Regions from separate parts of the Arthrobacter sp. AOP36-A1-22 genome, predicted to be linked through region 3. Evidence: riboswitches for the same ligand, from Rfam matches in the RefSeq annotation. Region 3 holds a riboswitch; each other region holds the start of a gene.
The links. A riboswitch is a leader RNA that binds a small molecule or an ion and turns the genes downstream of it on or off. The one in region 3 is predicted to bind S-adenosylmethionine.
Positions count from the first base shown of each region.

Region 1: another riboswitch for S-adenosylmethionine. It lies ahead of ACT3S2_RS12605 (hypothetical protein); the one in region 3 lies ahead of ACT3S2_RS11375 (MFS transporter).
Region 2: another riboswitch for S-adenosylmethionine. It lies ahead of ACT3S2_RS09745 (bifunctional o-acetylhomoserine/o-acetylserine sulfhydrylase); the one in region 3 lies ahead of ACT3S2_RS11375 (MFS transporter).
Region 4: another riboswitch for S-adenosylmethionine. It lies ahead of ACT3S2_RS01970 (OsmC family protein); the one in region 3 lies ahead of ACT3S2_RS11375 (MFS transporter).

Region 1 is NZ_JBQSWX010000022.1:39,803-43,027, reverse strand. It holds gene ACT3S2_RS12610 (sodium:solute symporter) at 1-1,331, shown strand, start outside; SAM riboswitch class IV at 1,489-1,599, shown strand; gene ACT3S2_RS12605 (hypothetical protein) at 1,650-1,895, shown strand; gene ACT3S2_RS12600 (VIT1/CCC1 transporter family protein) at 2,131-3,225, shown strand, end outside.
Region 2 is NZ_JBQSWX010000014.1:12,793-16,017, reverse strand. It holds gene ACT3S2_RS09755 (GDSL-type esterase/lipase family protein) at 1-610, shown strand, start outside; gene ACT3S2_RS09750 (VOC family protein) at 686-1,330, opposite strand; SAM riboswitch class IV at 1,539-1,655, shown strand; gene ACT3S2_RS09745 (bifunctional o-acetylhomoserine/o-acetylserine sulfhydrylase) at 1,723-3,084, shown strand; gene metX (homoserine O-acetyltransferase MetX) at 3,102-3,225, shown strand, end outside.
Region 3 is NZ_JBQSWX010000018.1:43,310-46,534, forward strand. It holds gene ACT3S2_RS11370 (LLM class flavin-dependent oxidoreductase) at 1-1,087, shown strand, start outside; SAM riboswitch class I at 1,103-1,192, shown strand; gene ACT3S2_RS11375 (MFS transporter) at 1,202-2,551, shown strand; gene ACT3S2_RS11380 (acyl-CoA dehydrogenase family protein) at 2,560-3,225, shown strand, end outside.
Region 4 is NZ_JBQSWX010000002.1:131,896-135,120, forward strand. It holds partial or broken gene ACT3S2_RS01960 (DUF805 domain-containing protein) at 1-12, opposite strand, end outside; gene ACT3S2_RS01965 (DUF805 domain-containing protein) at 206-823, opposite strand; gene ACT3S2_RS01970 (OsmC family protein) at 1,369-1,911, opposite strand; SAM riboswitch class IV at 1,946-2,061, opposite strand; gene ACT3S2_RS01975 (DUF6226 family protein) at 2,214-2,882, shown strand; gene ACT3S2_RS01980 (SRPBCC family protein) at 3,085-3,225, opposite strand, start outside.

The DNA.
Region 1 (3,225 bases), on a different contig from region 3:
AATTCGGCCTCTCCGGCGCCTGGCTGGTCATCGCCATCGGCATCGGGGTGCTGCTGCTGAGCATGTTCTTCGCCCCGCGGCTGCAACGACTGAAGATCTTCACCGTCTCCCAGATGCTCACCCTGCGCTACGGCTCCAAACACGCCACCAACGCCTCGGCGGTGGTCATGCTGGCCTACACGCTGATGCTCTGTGCCACCTCCACCGGGGCCTACGCCACGATCTTCGTCGTGCTCTTCGACTGGGACCGCTGGCTCGCCATCGCCGTCGGCGGGGCGATCGTGCTCGTGTACTCCACCATCGGCGGCATGTGGTCCATCACCCTGGCCGACCAGGTCCAGTTCGTCATCAAGACCGTCGGTGTCTTCGCCCTGATGCTGCCCTTCGCCCTCTCGGCGGCCGGCGGCTTCGAGGGAATCTCCGCCGGCATCCCCGAACGGGCCCGCGATGAATTCTTCAGTTGGGGCGGCCTGGGCGCCGAGACGATCATCACCTACTTCGTGGTCTACACCCTGGGCCTGTTGATCGGCCAGGACATCTGGCAGCGGGTGTTCACCGCCCGCACCCCCAAGGTGGCCCGCTGGGGCGGAGCCACCGCCGGCATCTACTGCGTGATCTACGGCATCGCCGGGGCGATCATCGGCATGTCCGCCCGGGTCGCCCTGCCCGGCATCGACATCGAGGCCCTGGGCAAGGACGTCGTCTACGCGGAGGTCGCCATGACCCTGCTTCCGGTGGCCGTCGGCGGGATCGTCCTGGCCGCCGCCGTGGCGGCCATGATGTCCACCGCCTCCGGCGCACTCATCGCCGCGGCCACCGTGGCCCGCAACGACGTCACCCCCTTCGTCGCCAGCTGGTTCGGCAAGGAGATCGAGGTCAACACCGGGCGCAACCCCGAGCACGACGTCGCCGCCAACCGGTACTGGGTCCTGGGCCTCGGGGCCGTGGCGATCATCCTGGCGATCCTCGTCAACGACGTCGTCGCCGCCCTGACCATCGCCTACGACATCCTGGTCGGCGGGCTGCTGGTCGCGATCCTGGGCGGGCTGCTCTGGAAGCGCGGGAACGGCATCGGCGCCGCCCTGTCCATGGCGGCAGGGACCCTGGTCACCCTGACGACCATGATCACCCTGGAGGCACTGTCCACCGAGAAGTTCTCCGGGGTCTACGCCAATGAGCCCATCTACTACGGTCTGGGCGCCTCGTTGGTGGTCTATGTCCTGTTCAGCCTGCTCTCCCCGCCGACCCGCCCGGAAGTGGCCCGGCACTGGTCGGATCGGGTCGCCGGACGGGTCGACATGGAGGGCGTTTCCGCCGATCAGCAAGCCTGAACCCGCCCCGGCGTCGTCCTCGTTCCCCCCGGGTGACAGTGCTCCCGGGGGAGCAGATGTCGAACACGAATCTAGCCGCACCAACGCTGGGATGCAGCGGGAATGACGTGGAACACAGCTTGGGTTGCCCCGGCAATCACGTTAGGCTGGCAAAAAGCTTCATGAGACGCGGGCAACAGCTCCGACTACCCGCGCACCAACCCCAGGTTCGTGGGTGGTTCGGATGAAGAAGCGGCCCGCACGACAACGTGTTGGGTAAGAACGCACGAGAGGAAATCCGTGGCGCAAAGCGTCTCCGTCCTTCCAATTTTCGATTCGATGCTAGGCACCGTCTGCCTCAACGTGGACGGTCACTGGGAGCGCTTCATCGCGCCCCACCCCAAGGATCTCGACCATGCGCTGGCCAACACGGCCGGCCGACCGGTCTGGGAATCCGACTCCTGCGCACTGACCGTGCGTATTCCCCGGGCACACCGCCCCGACGGGGAAGCACAGGTGTTCTTCCTTGAACGCCTGCCCGTCCGCGACCGCGCCGAGGCTCCCTCGGGTATGCTGGTCGGCTGAAGGGGAGTAGTTCCACACCCCACCCGCGCTGGATCGTTGATCCGGCACGGGTGGACGAGGACCTGTCGACATACCGACCGCCCTCCCGGCGGTCCGGCATTCCACCCGGCACCACGCCGGGCGAACGAGACCTTCGGCCCGCCACTGGCGGTCCGAGGCTCGTGGCCACCCACCGACCTTTGACCGGCAGTCCCGCACCACCGCGGGGACATACGAACCGATTGAAGGACGCCCAATGACACCGGATGCCCCCTCCCCCGACGCCGATCCGCCAGCCGCGGAGGCCTCGCGTAGGGAGCCCACGCCCGCCGAGATCCGGCGCTGGCGCAAATACCTGGCCGACGAACGCGTCGAAGGTTCCATCTACCTCACCCTGGCCAAACGCCGTGAGGGCGAGGAACGCCAGATCCTGTTGGGTCTGGCCCGGGCGGAAGCCCGCCACCAGGAGCATTGGTCCAATCTTCTGGGCGAGCATGCCCGGAAGACCGCACGCCCCTCGCTCAGCCGCGTCATGCTGCGGTTCATGGCCCGCAACTTCGGTTCGGTCTTCGTCCTGGCCTTGGCCCAACGGGCCGAGGGCGCCTCCCCCTACGACAGCGACGCCGACGCCACCGCTCAGATGGCCGCCGATGAGCTGGTGCATGAGGAAGTCGTACGCGGGCTGGCGATCCGCGGCCGCAACCGGCTCTCCGGCAACTTCCGGGCCGCCGTCTTCGGGGCCAACGACGGGCTGGTCTCCAACCTGGCCCTGGTGATGGGCATCGGCGCCGCCGGGGTGTCCAGCGCGCTGGTCCTCTTTGCCGGGGTCGCCGGCCTGCTCGCCGGCGCCCTGTCCATGGCCGCCGGGGAATACGTCTCCGTCCGCTCGCAGCGCGAACTGCTCACCGCCTCCCAACCGACCCAGATCACGCTCATCGCCGCCCCGGATCTGGACCTGCAGGCCAACGAACTGGTCCTGGTCTACCGGGCCCGCGGCATGAGCCGGGAGGCCGCCGAGCACCGGGCCGCCGAACGGCTGGGGACCTTCAGCTGCGACTGCGACCCCTCATTGTCCCTGCAACCCGAGGTGCCCGAAACCGAAACCGGCGGCGACGAACACGAGGCCCTGGGCTCCGCCTTCGGCGCCGCCGCCTCCAGCTTCTGCTTCTTCTCCTCGGGGGCCTTGGTCCCGATCCTGCCCTACCTCTTCGGTATGGGCGGGCTGCCAGCCCTGCTGGTGGCCCTGCTCCTGGTCGGGGTCGCGTTGATGCTGACCGGGGGCATCGTCGGACTGCTCTCCGGCGCCTCCCCGGCCAAACGCGGGTTCCGGCAGCTGGCCATCGGCCTCGGT
Region 2 (3,225 bases), on a different contig from region 3:
GATCTGGCCCGCCGTGGCAGCCCGCCGGGGCGGGGTCGAACTGCACAACCTCGGCTTCGGGGGCAGCTGCTTCGTGGACCCCTTCATGGCGCGGGTGATCCGCGATGCGCCAGCGGACGTCATCAGCGTCAAACTCGGCATCAACATCGTGAACCTGGATGCCATGCGCGTGCGGACCCTGGTCCCGGCCATCCACGGATTCCTTGACACCATCCGCGAGGGGCATCCCACCACGCCGCTGGTGTTGATCTCCCCGATCTTCTGCCCGATTCACGAAAGCACGTCGGGCCCCGGCACGATCGTCCCGGAGAGCCTGGGGACCAGCCAGGTCAAGTTCAGCGCGACGGGGACCCCAGGGGATGAATCGGCGGGACGGCTGACCTTGGAGGTCATCCGCCGCGAGATGCGCTCCCTGGTCGAAGACCGGGCGGACGATGCGAACCTGTACTTCCTGGACGGACTCGAGCTGTATGGGGCCCCGGACGAGGCCGAGCTGCCGCTGCCGGACAACCTGCATCCGGATTCCGCAACGCATCAGCTGATCGGCGATCGCTTCGCCGATCGGGTCTTCGCCGCCGACGGACCCTTCGCGGCGGTGCCGCGGCACTGATCCGGGACGGCACAGAGCGAAAACGACGGCGGCCCGCGGGCCGCCGTCGTTCGGTGTTCCACCTCCGTGAGCGGATCAGAGGGTGATGGTCCCCGAGGGGGTCTCGAAGGTCACCGTCATGATTCCCGGGGTGCCATTGGGGGCCTCCCACTGGACTTCGACATCGCCCAACGGCGACTCCGAGGGGGTGCCCAGCCATTCGCGGACCCGTTCGACCGAACCGGCGATCGCGATCCCGGAGATATGCCCCTGCGGATCCAATGCCCGGGAGGGGTGCAGGTCCTCGGTGCCGGTATCCCAGCGCAGCATGTAGGGCACCTGCGGGTCGGCGATCAGGCCCTTGATGCCGATCTGCTGCCACGTCAGTTCTTGGCCGTCGGGGAACTTGCGGTTGCCCGGGACCGATGACCGGCCCAGACGTTCCTCGAACGGGGCCAGGTCGTCAACGGCGACGCACCAACCCATCCATCCGCCACCCATCTCCGATCGGGCCCGGACGGCCTGGCCGAACGGCGCCTTGTCCGAGGACGGGTGGTCCAGGACCTCCACGACCTCCAGGTACTGGGTGTTCTTCAACGGGAAAATGACGTTCCTGGTCCCGAAGCGGGGATGAATGCCTCCCTTGACGGACTCGATCCCCAGAGTCTTGCCGACACGGGCGGCCGTCGCGGCCAACCCGTCTGGTCCACATGCGTACGAAACGTGATCCAACCTCATCATGGCTTCATGATCGCACTTTGTGAGGTGCGTCTCGACTTAGGGTGCCCTAAATCACCATGGTTCGTATTTTCCTCGACCCGTTTCCCGGGCCTCCATCGCGGCCGTCAGGAGGGGGACCGGACGGGGGAGGGGGAGGAATGTTGCGCCCTGCGGTCATATTGACGCCGCGTTGTTGCGGCGGCCGCCCCGATCCACAACACTGGAGGCAGGTCATGAGTGCCAGCGCGAAACCCCGGTTTGCTGGCCGGCAACCCTCCACTCGCGGTGGGGTGCCCCGGGTGAAGACCTGGTTCGCCTCCACAAGGAGAACGGACAAGCGCGGGTCACCTCCCGGCGTTCCCTTCCGGGACCGCCGTGGAACAGGGGCCCCTGAGTCGTAGAAGGGGACAGAAATGTCTGCATCATGGTCTTTTGAAACCCGCCAGGTCCACGCCGGACAGGCACCGGATCCCACCACCGGGGCCCGGGTGCTGCCGATCTACCAGACGACGTCGTATGTCTTCCCCAGCGCCGAGAGTGCCGCAGCACGCTTCGCGCTGAAGGAACTCGAGCCGATCTACACCCGCACCGGCAACCCGACGCAGGAAGCCGTCGAAACCCGGATCGCCGACCTCGAAGGCGGGGTCGGGGCCCTGCTGCTGGCCTCGGGCCAGGCGGCGACCACGCTTTCGATCCTCAACCTCGCGGGAGCCGGGGACCATATCGTGGCCAGCCCGAGCCTCTACGGGGGAACGCAGAACCTGTTCAAGCACACGTTGAAGCGCCTCGGCATCGAGGTCACCTTCGTGGAGGATCCCGACCACCTGGATTCCTGGCGGGCCGCGGTGAAACCGAACACCAAGGCATTCTTCGGTGAGGTCATCTCCAATCCGCGCCAGGACGTCCTGGATATCGAGGGCGTCAGCACGGTGGCCCACGAAGCCGGGGTCCCGCTCATCGTGGACAACACCCTGGGCACCCCGTACCTGGTCCGCCCCATCGAATTCGGTGCCGACATCGTGGTGCACTCGGCCACGAAGTACCTGGGCGGGCACGGAACCTCCGTCGCCGGGGCCATCGTTGATTCGGGCAACTTCGACTTCGCGGCCGACCCGGAACGCTTCCCGGAATTCAATACCCCCGACGAGTCCTACAACGGGCTGGTCTTCGCCCGCGATCTGGGGGTCGACGGCGCCCTGGGGGCGAACCTGGCGTTCATCCTCAAGGCGCGCGTCCAGTTGTTGCGCGATCTGGGTTCGGCGGTCTCCCCGTTCAACGCCTTCCTGATCGCCCAGGGCCTGGAAACCCTGAGCCTGCGCATGGAACGCCATGTGGCCAACGCGCAGAAGGTCGCCGAATGGCTCGAGGCCCACGCCCAGGTCGACTCCGTCGCCTTCGCCGGCCTGCCCTCCAGCCCCTGGTACGAACTCGGCCGCAAATACGCCCCGCGGGGCGTCGGCGCGGTCCTGGCCTTCGAGATCTCCGGCGGCGAACCGGCCGGCCGGGCCTTCGTCGACGGCCTCGAACTGCACTCCAACGTCGCCAACATCGGCGATGTGCGCTCGCTGGTGATCCACCCGGCCTCCACCACGCACTCCCAGCTCTCCGACGCCGAACGCGCCGCGGCCGGGGTGGGAGCCGGACTGGTGCGCCTGTCGGTGGGCATCGAGCACATCGACGACATCATCGCCGACCTCGAGGTCGGTTTCGCCGCCGCGGCCGCCGCCGGGGACGAAGCCGCAGAGGCCGCCCCGGAAGTCCAGGCCGTCCGGTGAGCCAGGGCGTCGGCGACGTGAGGGAACGACGTCAGGCCCCCGGGGCGCCGTTGATCCGTGACGGCATCCTCAAATGCGTGCCCATCGGCGGCTACCGCTTCGAGACCGGCGGCTGGCTGCCCGAGGTGATGATCGGCTACG
Region 3 (3,225 bases):
CACCGCCGGAACCGCCTACGAACACCCCTACCCGTTCGCCCGCCGACTGGCGACCCTGGACCACCTGACCAACGGCCGCCTCGGCTGGAACGTGGTGACCGGATACCTGCCCTCGGCAGCCAGGAACATGGGCCAGGAAGACCAGATGGAACACGACGAACGCTACGACCACGCCGATGAGTACCTCGAAGTGGTCTATAAGCTGCTCGAGGGTTCCTGGGAGGACGACGCCGTTCTCCGCGACCGGGAATCGGGGGTCTACACCGACCCGTCGAAGGTCCACGAGATCGGCCACGAGGGCAAGTACTTCAAGGTCCCGGGCATTGCCATCACCGAACCCTCGGTGCAGCGCACCCCGGTCATCTACCAGGCCGGTGCCTCCCCGCGCGGCCTGGAATTCGCGGGGGCGAACGCCGAATCCGTCTTCGTGAATAGTCCGACCAAAGAAATCCTCACCGACACCGTGCGGAGGATCCGGGACAATGTCGAGGCCGCCGGCCGCGACCGCTACGACGTGAAGATCTACACGATGCAGACGATCATCACCGCTGCCACAGACGAGGAGGCGCAGAACAAATACGCCGACTATGCCTCCTACGCCGACATCAACGGGTCGCTGGCCCTGCTCTCGGGCTGGACCGGAATCGACATGTCACAGTACGACCTTGACGACGTGATCGGTGAGGACGTGAAGTCCAATGCCATCCAGTCCTCGGTGGAGACGTTCAAGAAGGCCTCCGGGGATGACGGCAAACCGTGGACCATCCGCCAGTTGGCCGAATGGATCGGCGTCGGCGGTTTCGGCCCGGTCACCGTCGGTGACGGGGCCCAGGTCGCCGCGAAGCTCGTCGAATGGGTCGAGGACACCGACGTGGACGGCTTCAACATCGCCTACGCCATCACCCCGGGCACGTTCGAGGACGTCGTCGAATTCGTCATCCCCGAACTGCAGGCCCTGGGTGCCTACCCCACCGAATACGCGCCGGGGACCCTGCGCCAGAAGCTCTTCGGCGCCGGGGACCGGGTCAAGGACAGCCACCGGGCCGCCGACTACCGGCTCGCGGGAGCACAACTGGCCACCAGCTAGCAGCACCTACGAGAACCACCATCCAGAGCGGACGAGAGACCTGGCTCGTTGACTCCGCAGCAACCACCCGTTTCGGGCAGGTGCTTCCGCCGGGACCGATGGAAAGGAACCACCATGACCACCACCACGCCCACCCCGCCAACCCGCAGGATGCGTTCACGCGTCGCCGTCGCCAGCTTCATCGGCACCACGATCGAGGGCTACGACTTCGTGCTCTACGGGCTCGCCGCGGCGACTGTCTTCGGCCCGCTGTTCTTCGCACCGGCCGACCCGTTGGTCGGGACCATGGCGGCCTTCGCCACCTATGCCGTCGGGTTCATCGCCCGCCCCATTGGTGGGCTTCTTGGAGGGCACTACGGGGATCGGATCGGACGCAAGACCGTGCTGGTTGCCTCCCTGCTGCTGACCGGTATCGCCACCACGGCGATCGGTTTGCTGCCCACCCACGACACTGCCGGATGGATTGCCCCGGCGCTACTGCTGATCCTGCGCGTGGCCCAGGGCATCGGCTACGGTGCCGAATGGGCGGGAGCCGCCCTGATGACCGTCGAACACGCCGCCCCCGGACGCCGCGGACTGACCAGCAGCGCCACCCAAATCGGCCCGAGCGCGGGCATGCTGTTGGCCACGGCGGTGCTGTTGGGACTGGAATCAGCCCTGCCGGATGCCGCCTATCTGGCCTGGGGATGGCGGCTGCCGTTCCTGGCGAGCATCCTGCTGGTCGTCGTCGGTCTGGTGGTGCGGCTGAGGATCGAGGACAGCGCCTCCTTCAAACAGGTGGTTCAAACGCAGCAGGTCTCCCGCCGCCCGGTGCTGGAATCGCTGCGCACCCATCCCCGCCAAGTCGCCCTGACCACCGGGCTGCGCATCGCCCAGAACGCGTTCTACTACGTCTACACGGTCTTCATCCTGACCTACCTGGCCCAGGGCGGAATCAGCCGCGAAACCGGGTTGCAGGCCATTCTCATCGCCTCCGCCCTCGGACTGGTCACCGTCCCGTTCTGGGGCTGGGTATCGGACAGGATCGGGCGCCGGCGCACCTACCTCTTCGGCGGGATATTCAGCATCCTGGTTGCCCTGATCGCCTTCCCGCTGCTCGATACCGGCAGCTTCGTGCTGATCGTGCTGACCGTCGTGCTGGGCATGAACATCGGCCACGACGCGATGTATGGGCCGCAGGCGGCGTTCTTCTCCGAGCTCTTCGACACCCGGGTCCGCTTTTCCGGGGTGTCCATCGGCTATCAGATCGGTTCAGTCCTGGGCGGTGGCCTGGCCCCGCTGGTGGCCACCGCGCTGCTGGCCGCCGGCGGCGGCAGCCCGATCTGGGTCATCGCCTACTTCGTTGCGGTCGGCGCGCTCACCGTCGTCACCACCCTGCTTTCCCCCGAAACCAGTGCGCGGGATCTGGACGCACGCCAAGACGCCTGCCCCGTCTCCGAGCCCGAACATACCCTCGTCAGTTAGGAACGACCATGAGTGAAACCACCACCACCCCACCGGCCTTCGACACCCCCGTGCCGGAGGGCTCCGAAGCCCGCTATCTTGCCCTGGCCGCACGCTTCCGCCCCGTCTTCGACGCCATCGCCGTCGACGCCGTCGCCCGCGAACAGGACCATGTGCTTCCCTTCGAACAAGTCGGGTGCCTCCAGGAGGCCGGTTTCACCACCTTGCGGGTGCCGGCCGAATACGGCGGGAACCCGGTGAACCATGAACACCTGTTCCGGCTGCTGGTGGAATTGGCTGCCGCCGATTCCAACGTGGCCCATCTGCTGCGATCACATTTTTCCTTCGTCGAAACCATCGCCTTGCAGCCGCGGGACTTCCGCAACACCTGGTTCCCGCGGGTGCTGGCCGGGCAGATCTTCGGCAATGCGGCCACCGAACGCGGTGGCAACGCCCTGGGCACCACGGCAACGAAACTGAGCGAGCACGACGGCGGATGGGTCCTCAACGGTGCGAAGTACTACACCACCGGCAGCATCTTCGCCGACTGGGTGGTCGTGATGGCCAGCACCGAAGGTGTCGAAGGCCGGCAGTACGCCGTCGTTCCGGTCGGGGCCGACGGGGTGACCATCCACGATGACTGGGACGGCTTCGGCCAACCGTTGACCGGCACCGGAACCGCGATCTTCGACAAC
Region 4 (3,225 bases), on a different contig from region 3:
CGGCTGCTCCACCGGGACCTCCCCGAAGGTGACGGTGCGCCCCGAGGGGTTGCTTTACGGGGCGACGGATCCCGCGGGGCCGCCGTAGGGGTTGGGGTAACCAGCGCTCAAGGGGTTCTCCGGGGGAGTCGAGGCCAGGCGGTGTGCGCTGGCGTGCGGGGCCGATGCCCCGGCGGCGGACCGCCGGGACATCGCCGGGGCTTGGCTAGCCCTGGGTCGGGTCGGTGGGCTGCTGGTAGCCCTGTGGGGGGTTCTGGCCCGCGAAACCGCCGCCGGCAGCCGGTGCTCCCGGGTACCCGGCAGAGGTGCCAAAGGCGTTCCCGTAGGCTGCCGCGCCGCCATCGGCGTCGAAACGAGCACCTTCGGGGACGGAGGGCATGATCATGAGGACGAGGACCACGAGCCCACCGAGAATCGGCACCAGGATCAGCAGGTACAGGAATCCGCTGAAGTTGCCGTCGTGCAGGCGGCGGACGCTCAGGGCGATGGACGGGATGATGATGGCCAACCCATAGAGCCCGATCACCAAGGAGGGGATGGCCCCGCCGGCACCCATTTCACCGGTGACGGGGTCGGAGCCGGCCAGTCCGAATCCGATCGCCAAGCCGTAGAACACGGTGTAGACGATGGCGTTGAAAAGCGCGAAGAACCAGAACTCGCTGCGGCTGGCCCGACCCGAGAAGGTCGCATACTTCTTGAAGAAGCGCTTGATGGCCTGGCCGAAGCTGGCCCCGTAGAGCGGCTGGTCCAAGGGAGCCTCACCATGGGTGGGCATGGTGACCCCTCCGGGGTTGCCATAGGGGTTGGGGGTGCTGCTGCTCAAAATTTCCTCCATCGAAAGTATTTCGGGTGATCGGGAGTAGTCTTCCAGATGGAGCCTTGACATGCGATGGGGAGGACTCCCCATGTCGCGTCGTGTCTGCCCTTGGTGTGGGGTAGGCCCCCGGAGCCACCCCGACTAGCTCGAGGCCGCCGGGGCAACCGGCTACCTCTAGCTCGGTGGCATCGGAGGATTGCCCGCCTACACCTTGTGGTTCAGGGGGACCTCTGGAGGCTGCCGGCCACCGCCACTGCCCTGCTGACGGCTCCCGCCGCCGGCAGTGGCAGGCCTGGGCGCACTGGTCCTCGGGGAAGACCCCGATCCACGACAGCTCAGCGGTTTCAACTTGGCCATCACGGTGCCGGGAGCCGGACAGTTGTCACTGGACCGTCGAACTAGACAGAAGCTCACTTCATGAACATCAAGAGATCGCTGCTTCATGGATCGTGACTGGACACCAGGAGCCGCAGCCCCAGGGACAACACCGTGCAATTCGGCAGGTACAGCCGGTTCGGAGGTCCTGTTGGGAGTCGGCTGCTGGCCGCCTTCTAGGAGTTGACCCGCAGGGTCGTGGTCACCGGGGTCGGGTTCGTGAAGACGTCCAATACCGGGCAGTGGGCGTCGACGGCCGCCTGGAGTTCGGCATAGCGTTCCTCGGTGGCCGGACCCGAGACGTCCACGGTCAGCCGCACATCACCGAATCCCGGGCGGACCTTGTCCTCGATGCCGAACAGGCCGCGCACATCCAGGTCGGCGTCCGCCGAGATGTCCAGCGAGTCGATCGTGATGCCCAGCTGGTGAGCATAGAGGCGGTAGACCACCACCTGGCAGGAGATCAACGCCCCGAGGGCGTATTCGACGGGGCTGGCGGCGACGTCGTCCCCGGCCAATGCCGCCGGTTCGTCGACGGTGAATTCGTGGCGTCCGGCGCGGATGGTCGAACCGACCGAGCCCACCGGGTCGGCCGTCGCGCGGAACTGCAGCGATGCGCTGGCAGTGTTCTGACCGATCCGTTCCGCCCAGGCGGATCCCGCGGAATCGAGGCGTTCGGCGCGGTTGGAAATGCTGGTTTCTGCAAGGGTCTGGGTCATGGCGTTCCTTCGCTGTCATGGCGAGCGTGGCGCTGCGCCATACTTACGCCTCCCGGTCGGGACGGCGTCGAATCGTCACCTGGGGCACCCCACTATGGCGAAGGGGGTTGCCGTCCAACCGGCCAGGGCCTCAGGTTGGATCTCTTGATTCTTGGGTTCGATTCTGCTGGCGGGAACGCCGATCGGGCAAACGCGTCGCGTCATCCGGAGACATACGCCGGGTCATCCGCGGGTGGAGAGCCCGCCATCCCCGCAGCAGGATTCCCCTCGCCAGGGGGTATCCCAGCGGTTATCGTGGGGCCATGAGCGGATACCGGCGCCCGGAGTTCACCCCGGAGATCCATCGCGATGGACAGGGCGCCCCGATCGCCTACGGCCATCGGTGGGAAGGGATGTCTCCGCCTTCGCGCGCCTACTCCACGGTGGGCCATCGACACCGGTTCGCTCCCTTGCATGAGGTCGCTGATGCCCAGCTCGACTGGCTGTTGGACGCCTTTGACGTCGTCGCCGAACGGGACCCGGAGGTTGCTTCCGATCTGCTGTTCCCCTCGGAGGACGTCGTCCACGCGGTCCGGGTCGTCCCGTCCAACCTGCTCGCGGCCCCGCTGACCTTCGTCTTCACCGGGTTCCCGGGGATCTTCCTGCACGCTGGCGCCCTCTACGACGCCCACTATCCGGTATGCGGTTGCGATGCCTGCGATGACGATGTCCAGGAGCTGTTGGAAAACCTTGAATCCGTGGTGCGAGCCGTCGTCTCAGGCGGCTATTTTGAACGAATTAATCCCAACGACGACCAATCTGTCGATTATCGGCTGGCCGAGCCGGGCCGGTGGGAAGAAGCCGGGTGCATCCATGCCGAGGATGTGCCCGAGGGAAGGATGGAGGTGGCAGAAGCCATGCTCCCTTCCGATGGGCACTGGCGGCCGTGGCCGGAAGCGGTGCGAGACGCGGCTGGTGCGGCAGGGGGCTGACAAACCGTGTGCCCGTGGCGGTTCCGTCGTGATCTTCCATCAGGGCCGGCGGGCGTCAACACTGCGCGGGATGATGGCCACGTGCTTCCTGGCCGACATCGAAACACAAGAACCGCAGGCACTCATGGCGCGAATCACCGGCAACCATAAGCGCGGAAATGAACGCGTTGCACGGAAGCATCCGCGCAATCAGGGCCGCTAATTAGTCCACGGGCCCGGCGCTGAGATGGCGGTTCCGCTCCTCGATGAGCTTCTGCAGATAACGGGCCAGGAAGAGCTTCTCTGCCAAACGACCGAGAGGGCCGAACGGTGCGGCGAAATCGACGCGGTCAACCATGGTTGT